3 regions of the Streptomyces sp. GD-15H genome follow, and region 1 is predicted to be linked to each of the others. Evidence: riboswitches for the same ligand, from Rfam matches in the RefSeq annotation. Region 1 holds a riboswitch; each other region holds the start of a gene.
What was found. A riboswitch is a leader RNA that binds a small molecule or an ion and turns the genes downstream of it on or off. The one in region 1 is predicted to bind cobalamin.
Positions count from the first base shown of each region.

Region 1 (3,266 bases):
AGGGCAGTACGCCGTACGTGTGCCGCCCGGTCAGGTCGTGCAGCATGTCCAGGCCCGGCTCCAGCAGCGTCACGTCGCCCCGGAACTTGTTCACCAGGAACCCGGCGACCAGCGCCTGGTCCTCGGGGGAGAGCAGGGCGACGGTGCCGAAGAAGGAGGCGAAGACGCCGCCGCGGTCGATGTCGCCGACGACGAGGACGGGGAGTCCGGCGTTCCTGGCGATCCCCATGTTCACGATGTCGGTGCGCCGCAGGTTGATCTCGGCCGGGCTGCCGGCCCCCTCACAGATCACCGCGTCATACGTGCTCCGCAACTGTGCGAGGCAGTCCAGCACCGTGCCCAGCAACTGCTGTTGCCGCCCGCCGTGGTAGCCCCGCGCGCTCAGCTCCCCGACCGCTCTGCCGAGCAGGACGACCTGGCTGCTCCGCTCGCCGCCCGGCTTGAGCAGCACGGGGTTCATCAGCGCGGTCGGTTCGACCCGGCAGGCCTGGGCCTGCATGGCCTGCGCCCGCCCGATCTCGGCGCCCTCGCGCGTCACGAACGAGTTCAGCGACATGTTCTGCGCCTTGAACGGCGCGACCTTGACGTCTTGCCGTGCCAGCCACCGGCAGATCCCGGCGGTCACGACGCTCTTGCCGGCGTCCGAGGTGGTACCGGCGACCAGCAGACCCCCACCGCTCATGACGTACTTCCCTTCCCGACGAGCCGCGTGCCGACGAGCCGCGCGGCGGCACCGGCGCCGAGCGCCAGCCAGCCCACGCGGCGGGAGAGGCGTACCGCCCGGTCGATGTCCGCCACGGTCACGGCCCGGCCGGCGCCGTTGAGGACGGGCCGGTGCTCGACCCGCCCGGCGTAGGACAGCGTTCCGCCGAGCCGCACGCCGAGCGCGCCCGCGAAGGACGCCTCCACGGGGCCGGCGTTGGGGCTGGGGTGCTTCGCGGCATCCGCGCGCCACGCTCGGACTGCTCCCCGCGGGTCCGGCCCGGCGATCGCGGCGAGTACGGCGGTCAGCCGCGCCCCGGGCCACCCGGCGACGTCGTCGAGGCGGGCGGAGGCCCAGCCGTAGCGCAGGTGGCGGGGGGACTTGTGGCCGACCATGGCGTCCAGGGTGTTGACGGCCCGGAATCCGAGCAGTCCCGGCACACCGGCGACGGCGCCCCACACGAGGGCGCCCACCACGGCGTCGGAGGTGTTCTCGGCGACGGACTCCACCACCGCGCGGGCGATCCCGTCGGCGTCCAGCGCCTGCGGGTCCCGCCCGCACAGGTGCGGCAGCCGTGCCCGCGCCGCCTCGATGCCCTCGGCGGTCCCGGCCCCCAGGGCCCGTTCGACGGTGCGGGCCTCCCGGGCCAGCGACGTCCCGCCGACGACGGCCCAGGTGGCGGCGCCGGTCAGGGCGACCGAGGCGGCGGGGGAGGACCGTACGCACCGGGCGGCCAGGCTCCCCAGAGCGAGGGCCCCGCCGACGCAGACGGCGGTGTGCAACGCGCCCCGGCCACGGTCGTCCCGCCACAGCACCCGTTCCACGGCAGCCGCGGCCCGCCCGAAAGCGGCGACCGGATGTCCCCGGCGGGGATCACCGAGGAGCAGGTCGCCGAGGAGGCCGGCGGCGGCACCGTACGCGAACTCGCGAGCGGTACCCACGGGTTCAGCCGGTGGGGGATCCGGTGGAAGTGGTCGCCCCGAGCCGGGGCGGAGCGTCGCTGGTCAACCTCAACAGGCAGCCGGGCATGGCGATATGTCCTCACTCAGGGTGTCCACGCCCTGGTTCGACGAGACCGGCGGTGAGAGTTCCTGGCTCCCGGGGTGTGCACCCCGGTGACAGTGGCGGGACCGCGCCGGACTTTCACCGGCTTCCTCTCCTGCCGCCGTATTGGCATCCGGCAGTCCACCACGGTCCGGAAGAACCGTCAACTTGCCTTTGACCTGCGAGGCTGAAGTGTGCTGAGGCCCACAGAGGGGTTCCGGTGGGGGAACGCGAACGGGCGGTGCGGGGCGCGAAGCCCCGCACCGCCCGTCGGACGGAGACGACCCGGAATCAGGCCATGATCAGAGAGATCCCGTACGCCACCGCTGCCGTGCAGGCCGCGAAGCAGGCGTAGGCGCCGACGACCGCCAGGGCCGCGGACTCGCCCTGGGCCGTGGCACGCTCACGGCGGGACAGGCCGACGATGCCGAGGGTGAACAGGGCCACCAGGGCCACGGTGACCACGAGGCTGACGCCGAAGACGGAACCGAGGGCCGCCCAGTCGATCTTCATGATGCTCTTCTTCCTTCGTGTCTTCCTTCGTACCGGGGTGCGGTCAGACGGTGGTCTTGGCTGCCGGGGCCGGGATGGTGGCCGAGAACTCCTCGGTCACGGTGCCCGCCGGGGGCGGGGTCACCGCGGCCATGGCGGCGGTCACCACGCCGACCGGCTCCTCGACGGGGTCGTCGTGGTCGTTGACGTTGGTGTGGTCGACGATCTCACGCCGGGAGATCTTCCAGATCGCCGCGCTGGAGGCGACCAGGAAGACGGCGACGATGGCGGTGCCCCAGCTGCCGGTTCGGCAGACCAGTTCGGCGATGGCCGCGACCAGGGCCGCCGCCGGCAGCGTCAGGCCCCAGGCGACGAACATCCGGGTGGCCGTCGACCAGCGGACGACACCGCCCTTGCGGCCCAGGCCCGCACCCATCACGGCACCGGAGACCGAGTGCGTGGTGGAGAGGGAGAAACCGAGGTGGGAGGAGGCCAGGATGACCGTCGCGGCGCTGGTCTGGGCGGCGAAGCCCTGCTGCGGCTGGAGGTCCGTCAGGCCCTTGCCCATCGTGCGGATGATGCGCCAGCCGCCGAGGTAGGTGCCGAGCGCGATGGCGACGCCCGCGGACACGATGACCCACAGGGGCGGGTCGGAGTCCGGGGCGAGGGTGCCGCCGGCGATCAGGGCCAGGGTGATGATGCCCATCGTCTTCTGCGCGTCGTTGGTGCCGTGGGCCAGGGAGACGAGGCCGGCGGAGGCGATCTGGCCCGCCCGGTAGCCCTTCTCGGACGCCTTGCCGTCGGCCTTCTTGCCCAGGCGGTAGGTCAGTCGTGTCGCGAGCATCGCGGCGAGGCCGGCGACCAGCGGCGCGGCGATCGCGGGGATCAGTACCTTGGTGACCAGGACGTCACCGTGTACCGCGCCGAAGCCCGCCGAGGCGACGGTGGCACCGATCAGGCCGCCCATCAGGGCGTGCGAGGAACTGGACGGCAGACCGACCAGCCAGGTCAGGAGGTTCCAGAGGAT
Region 1 covers NZ_CP149447.1:6,637,672-6,640,937, forward strand. Annotated here, with positions in the region: gene WJ438_RS31315 (cobyric acid synthase) at 1-682, opposite strand, end outside; gene WJ438_RS31320 (cobalamin biosynthesis protein) at 679-1,644, opposite strand; cobalamin riboswitch at 1,767-1,907, opposite strand; gene WJ438_RS31325 (hypothetical protein) at 2,039-2,260, opposite strand; gene WJ438_RS31330 (anion permease) at 2,304-3,266, opposite strand, start outside.

Region 2 (3,266 bases), 5.2 Mb from region 1:
CTGTCCGTCCTCGTCCGGCGGAGGTCGGCACAGCAGGGCGACGACGGCAGGCGGCACGCCCCGGGAAACGGTCACCGGGTCGGCTTTCCACTCGTCGAGCGAGCCCCTGGCCACGTATATCCCCTGTGGGCGAGGACAAACGGCAGCTACGTCACAGTCGTTGGAGGTTATCGTGGCCGTCGTCGGAATTGTCGCGCTCTGTGTCGTTCTCGCCGTACTGGCATTCCTCGTGCCCCGCCTGTCCCGCGGGCCCGAACGCGGCACCCAACGAGCCCTGGGCTTCGGCTCCCGTGCGGGAGGAAAGGCACCCGGCCCCCTGGGACGCCTGTTCAGCAAGCCGTTCCGCAGCAGCTCGAAGGCCGTGGGCCGCAGTGGTTCCGCCGGTCGCCGCACTCGTGGCCGCCTGCCTTCCGAACCCGGCGGTCCTCGCCCCCCCGGACCGCCGTCGACGCGTGCGGGCATGCCCGTCCCCGCCGTCGCGGTCAGGCCGGGACGGGGCCGGCGTGGCTCCCCGGCCGCCGGAGTAGCGTGCTTCGCGTGACCGTGGGAAGCGAAGAGACCCGGCTCGTCGTCGTCCGGGGAACTCGGCGTCGGGCAAGTCCTCGGTGGCGGCGGGGATCCGCGACCGCTTCGGGCGCGGCCTGGCCCTGGTCGGGCAGGACAACCTGAGGCGGACCGTGCTGAGGGAACGGGACGTGCCCGGCGCCGCCGACATCGGGCTGAGCGACACGGTCGCCCGCTACGCGCTGGACGCCGGCTACCACGTCGTCGTCGAGGGCATCCTGCACGCCGACCGCTACGGCGACGTGCTCGCGGGTCTGGTCGGCGACCACCGCGGCGTCTCGCACTGCTTCTACCTCGACATCCCCTTCGAGGAGACCCTTGCCCGGCACGCCTCGAAGGCCGATCCCGACTATCTGGCCCAGGTCACCGAGCGGGAACTCCGTGACGGGTACCGCGAACGCGACCTCCTTCCGGATGTCGCCGAAACCGTCGTCGGAGCCGAGGCCACCCTCCACGACACCCTCACCCGCGTCATGCGCGACACCGGTCTCACGGGACTGCCCGCACGCGTCGGCTAATGCCGATAACCGTGCACGCCCGCCCCGGGCGCCTTTTGAGCACGGAGCTCCAGACCGTAGGATCGGCTGGTCATCGCCGCGACGGGAGACAGGAAGCCGGTGTGAATCCGGCACGGTCCCGCCACTGTGACCGGGGAGTGCACCCCTTCGAGACGCCACTGCGCGCACCGCGTGGGAAGGCGAGGGGGAACGTCGATCCGGGAGTCAGGACACTGGCCTGTCGCGGGCCCGTTTTGAGGAGCGCGGACTCCCAGGAGGCTTTACGTGTCCCACGCCTTTGCGCGCCCGTCTTCCTTCCGCCCTGCCCGGCGGCGCCGTGCCCCGCGTGCGGCGGCCGCGGCCGTCGCACTGTCGGCGGTCCTGCTCACGGCCGGCTGCGGCCCGTCCGACGGCTCCGGCCGGGATCCGAGCGGCGACGCGGGCAACACGGCGGCCCCGGCCGGGGGTTTCCCCGTCACCGTCGACAACTGCGGTGTCAGAACGACGTACGACGAGCCCCCGTCCCGCGTGGTCACCATTCACCAGCATCCCGCGGAGCTGATGCTCGCCCTCGGGCTGAAGGACCGCATGGTCGGCACCGCGTTCCCCGACTCGGCCGTCCTGCCCGAACTCAGGGAGGACTACGAGGCGATACCGGAGCTCGCGAAGAGGGAGCCGTCCTTCGAGGAGATCCTCGACGCCGAGCCGGACTTCGTCTACGGCGGCTACGGCAGCGCCTTCGCCTCGAACGAGGGCCGCTCCCGCGAGGCGTTCGCCGACGCGGGCATCGACACCTATCTCAACCGCGAGTACTGCGGCAGGAAGCGGGTGACGATGAAGGACACCTACGACGAGATCCGCACCATCGGCACGGTCTTCGGCGTCCCCGAGCGCGCCGACCTGCTGGTGTCCGACCTCCGTGGCCGGGTCGACCGAGCCGCCGCGGCCGTCGACGGCGAACCCGACGTGCCGGTCTTCGTCTACGACAGCGGTGACAAGTCCGCGTTGACCGCGGGCGGCAAGAGCCTGGGCACCGAGCTGATCAGCCTGGCCGGCGGCACGAACGTCTTCGCCGACCTCGACGACGTGTTCGGTGACGTCTCCTGGGAACAGGTCGTCGAGCGCGCACCCGAGGTCATCGCCCTCTACGACTACGCCGGGGAGAGCAGCGTCGAGCGGAAGAAGGAGTATCTGCTCTCCCAGCCCGCCCTCGCCGACGTACCCGCCGTCAGGAACGAGCGGTTCGTCGTACTGCCGCTGACCGCGACCCTGGTCGGGATCCGTTCCGCGTACGCGGTCGAGGACCTGGCGCGCGGGCTGCACCCCGGAAGCTTCCGGTGACGGCCCCCGCCGCCGACCTGCCCTCCGACGCGTCCGCCGACCCCGGCGTGCGGCGTCGGCGGCCACCGGGCGAGAAGCGCGGCACGCCGGGGACGCTCACCGTCACGCTGCTGGTCCTCGCCGTCCTGCTCCTGATGTCGGTCGTCGCGGGCCTGGGCATCGGCTCGGTGCGGGTGCCGCCCGGCCAGGCCTGGGGAATCGTCACGCACGCGCTGGGCGCCGACCTGGGGGACGCGCAGTGGTCACGGGCCCGGGAGACCATCGTGCTGGACGTGCGGGCGCCGCGCGTCCTGCTCGGCGCGGTGGCCGGCGCCGGGCTCGCGGTGGTGGGCACCGCCATGCAGGCCCTCATCCGCAACCCGCTCGCCGAGCCCTATCTGCTGGGTGTCTCCTCGGGGGCGGCCCTGGGCGCCGTCGTCGTGATCGTGTTCGGGGTGACCCTGTTCGGACCGGTGTCCCTGTCGGTCGCGGCCTTCGCGGGCGCCCTCGGGGCCCTGCTGCTCGTGTACGCCAGTGCCCGCACCGGCGGCCGCATCACGTCGGTCCGGCTGGTGCTGTCCGGGGTGGCCGTCGCGGCGGTGCTCACGGCGGTCCTGAACCTGCTGCTGCTCACCGGTGACCGGGGCAACGAGGCCCGCACGGTCCTCGCCTGGACCCTCGGCGGCCTCGGCGGCGTCAACTGGAGCACCCTGTGGCTGCCGAGCACGGCCCTGCTGATCGGCGTCGGCGTCCTGATGGCGCAGGCCCGCAATCTGAACCTGCTGCTCGCGGGCGAGGAGGCCGCCACCACGATGGGGCTGGACGTGGCCCGGTTCCGGGTGCGCATGTTCGTCCTGCTCTCCCTCGTCACCGGTGTCCTCGTCG
Region 2 covers NZ_CP149447.1:1,443,979-1,447,244, forward strand. Annotated here, with positions in the region: partial or broken gene WJ438_RS07050 (DUF6411 family protein) at 173-412, shown strand; partial or broken gene WJ438_RS07055 (AAA family ATPase) at 529-1,082, shown strand; cobalamin riboswitch at 1,133-1,318, shown strand; gene WJ438_RS07060 (ABC transporter substrate-binding protein) at 1,347-2,402, shown strand; gene WJ438_RS07065 (FecCD family ABC transporter permease) at 2,450-3,266, shown strand, end outside.
Region 2: another riboswitch for cobalamin. It lies ahead of WJ438_RS07060 (ABC transporter substrate-binding protein); the one in region 1 lies ahead of WJ438_RS31320 (cobalamin biosynthesis protein).

Region 3 (3,266 bases), 3.5 Mb from region 1:
GAGGCGGGGCAGTGGACTTACGCCACGCTGGCGTTGGGCTCGGCGCTCGCGCTGTTCATGTACCCGCACTCGATCACCGCGACGCTGTCCTCGCGCAGCCGTGAGGTGATCCGCCGCAACACCACGATCCTGCCGCTGTACTCGCTGATGCTGGGCCTGCTGGCGTTGCTCGGTTTCATGGCGATCGCGGCCGGGGTCGATGTCAGCAACGGGCAGCTGGCGGTCCCGCAGTTGTTCGAGGACATGTTCCCGGACTGGTTCGCCGGTGTGGCCTTCGCGGCGATCGGCATCGGTGCGCTGGTGCCGGCGGCGATCATGTCGATCGCCGCCGCGAACCTGTTCACCCGCAACATCTACAAGGACTTCTTCAAGCCCGACGCGACACCGGCGCAGGAGACCAAGGTCTCCAAGGTGGTCTCACTGCTGGTGAAGGTGGGTGCGCTGGCCTTCGTCCTCACCATGGACAAGACGGTCGCCATCAACTTCCAGCTGCTGGGCGGCATCTGGATCCTGCAGACCTTCCCCGCCCTGGTGGGCGGCCTGTTCACCCGCTGGTTCCACCGCTGGGCACTGCTCGGCGGCTGGGCGGTCGGCATGATCTACGGCACGGTCGCGGCGTACGGGGTGGCCTCGCCGACGCAGAAGCACTTCGGCGGTTCGTCGGACGAGATCCCGGGCATCGGCGAGATCGGCTACATCGGCCTCACCGCGTTCGTGCTCAACGCGCTGGTGACGATCGCCCTGACCTCCGTCCTGAGGGCGGTCAAGGCGCCCGAGGGCATCGACGAGACCCGGCCCCAGGACTACACGGCGGACGCGGGCGACCCGGGTGTCAGCACCGAGCTGGCCCTGGACACGGCGGACGCGGCCGCCGACGGCAAGCACTGACGGGGTACGCGGGTACGGCAGGGGGCCGCCGGATGTCTCCGGCGGCCCCCTGCCGTACCCGTCGGGCACACTCACCCCATGGACATCGTCACCCGGCCGGTGGAGCCGCACGAGTACGAGGAACTCGGTGAGATCACCGCGCAGGCCCACCTCCGCGACGGGCTGCCCGACTTCGGGTGGAGCGGCGTGTACCTCGTTGAACCCTCCCCAGCTCAAGCAGGGGGATTCCTGGCTCAGGAAGCCTCACAGGTCAGCGACCTGCAAGGTCCTACTCCCTCCGCGCCGGCCGGGACGGGGGCTGCCCGGTTCGTTCGAGCAGAGCTCGGGTGTGCCGGCTTGGTTCTCGCAAAGCACGGCAGCCATCCTGCCCGGCCGGACGGGCGACCGTTCGCCCTGGAGGCGAAACCCCGTTCTCGTCCTGCTCCGCAGGCGTTCGCGTGCGGGTCGTGCTGTCGACCCAGCGGTCGATGCACTCGGCCCACCGCCTCCATGAGCGGCTCGGCTTCGTCCGCTCCCGGAGCGGGACCGGAACCCGGTACCGGACCTGGACGACATCATGCCGCTCGCCCACGAGCGGACGCTCTGACACCCCTCCTGTTCTGACGTCACCCCCCGGCACGACACAAGATATGGGATCGTCAGCAGCACACGACACAAGATGTATGCTCATGCTTGCTGTCGTCGCAGGGGAATCCGGTGCGAATCCGGAACTGTCCCGCAACGGTGTACTTGTGCGTGTCCGCGTTTCCCGCGTGCCCGCACGGGCTTCAGTCCGAGGACCTGCCGACAGCGCGCCCGGCCGTCCGGTCCGGGTGCCTGCCGTCCGGGCCTCGTGGAATGGGCCGGTGGACGCGAGACGCGTGCGCGCGCCCGTGTGCTGCCCCCTGCCCTCGACGAGGCCCCGTGCCGAGCGAGGGAGAGCCCCACGTGACCACCGCGCCAGCCGATCCTGCTTCAGCGGTCGACGTGACCGACATGAGCGACGCGAGCGACGGCCCCGGTGCCGCGCTGCTGCGGACCCTGACCGAGCTGACCGCCGACCTCCCCGACGCCGAGCCCGGCCGGGTCGCCGCCGCCGCGCTGCGCGGCCGGTCCGCCCATGCGGACGAAGCCGAGCTGCGGGAGCTGGCCACCGAGGCGGCGGCCGGGCTCATCCCCGAGGACCCCGTCTACTCCCGGCTCGCCGCACGACTGCTGATCCTCGGCATCCGTGCCGAGGCCGTCTCGCAGGGTGTCACGTCGTTCACCTCATCGATCTCGACGGGCCACCGTGAGGGCCTCGTCGCGGACCGGACCGCCGAGTTCGTCCTGCTGCACGCGGCCCGACTCGACGCGCTGATCGACCCCCGCGCGGACGACCGTTTCGGCTACTTCGGCCTGCGCACCCTGCACAGCCGCTATCTGCTGCGGCATCCGGTCACCCGCAAGGTCGTCGAGACACCGCAGCACTTCCTGCTGCGGGTCGCCGCCGGTCTCGCCGCGAACGACACCCCCCGCTCGGTGGACGAAGTCGCCACGCTGTACGGCCTGATGAGCCGCCTGGAGTACCTTCCCTCCTCCCCCACCCTGTTCAACTCCGGTACGCGGCATCCCCAAATGTCGTCCTGCTACCTCCTCGACTCCCCCAAGGACGAACTGGACTCCCTCTACGACCGCTACCACCAGGTGGCCCGCCTCTCCAAGCACGCCGGCGGCATCGGCCTGCCCTACTCCCGCGTCCGCTCCCGCGGTTCGCTGATCCGCGGCACCAACGGGCACTCCGGCGGCATCGTCCCGTTCCTGAAGACCCTGGACGCCTCGGTCGCCGCCGTGAACCAGGGTGGTCGGCGCAAGGGCGCGGCGGCGGTCTACCTGGAGACCTGGCACTCCGACATCGAGGAGTTCCTGGAGCTGCGCGACAACACCGGTGAGGACGCGCGCCGTACGCACAACCTGAACCTCGCGCACTGGGTGCCGGACGAGTTCATGCGCCGGGTGAACGCCGACGCGCCGTGGTCGCTGTTCTCCCCGTCCGACGTCCCGGACCTGGTCGACCTGTGGGGCGAGGAGTTCGACGCGGCCTACCGGGCCGCCGAGGCAGCGGGTCTGGCCACGAAGACGCTCCCCGCGCGGGAGCTGTACGGGCGCATGATGCGCACCCTCGCCCAGACCGGCAACGGCTGGATGACCTTCAAGGACGCCGCCAACCGCACCGCCAACCAGACCGCCGAACCGGGCCACGTCGTCCACTCGTCCAACCTGTGCACGGAGATCCTCGAGGTCACCAGTGACGGGGAGACGGCGGTCTGCAACCTGGGGTCGGTCAACCTCGGCGCGTTCGTCGATCAGGTGAACGGCGACCTCGACTGGGAGCGGCTGGACACCACCGTCCGCACCGC
Region 3 covers NZ_CP149447.1:3,088,192-3,091,457, forward strand. Annotated here, with positions in the region: partial or broken gene mctP (monocarboxylate uptake permease MctP) at 1-888, shown strand, start outside; cobalamin riboswitch at 1,534-1,691, shown strand; partial or broken gene WJ438_RS14255 (ribonucleoside-diphosphate reductase subunit alpha) at 1,816-3,266, shown strand, end outside.
Region 3: another riboswitch for cobalamin. It lies ahead of WJ438_RS14255 (ribonucleoside-diphosphate reductase subunit alpha); the one in region 1 lies ahead of WJ438_RS31320 (cobalamin biosynthesis protein).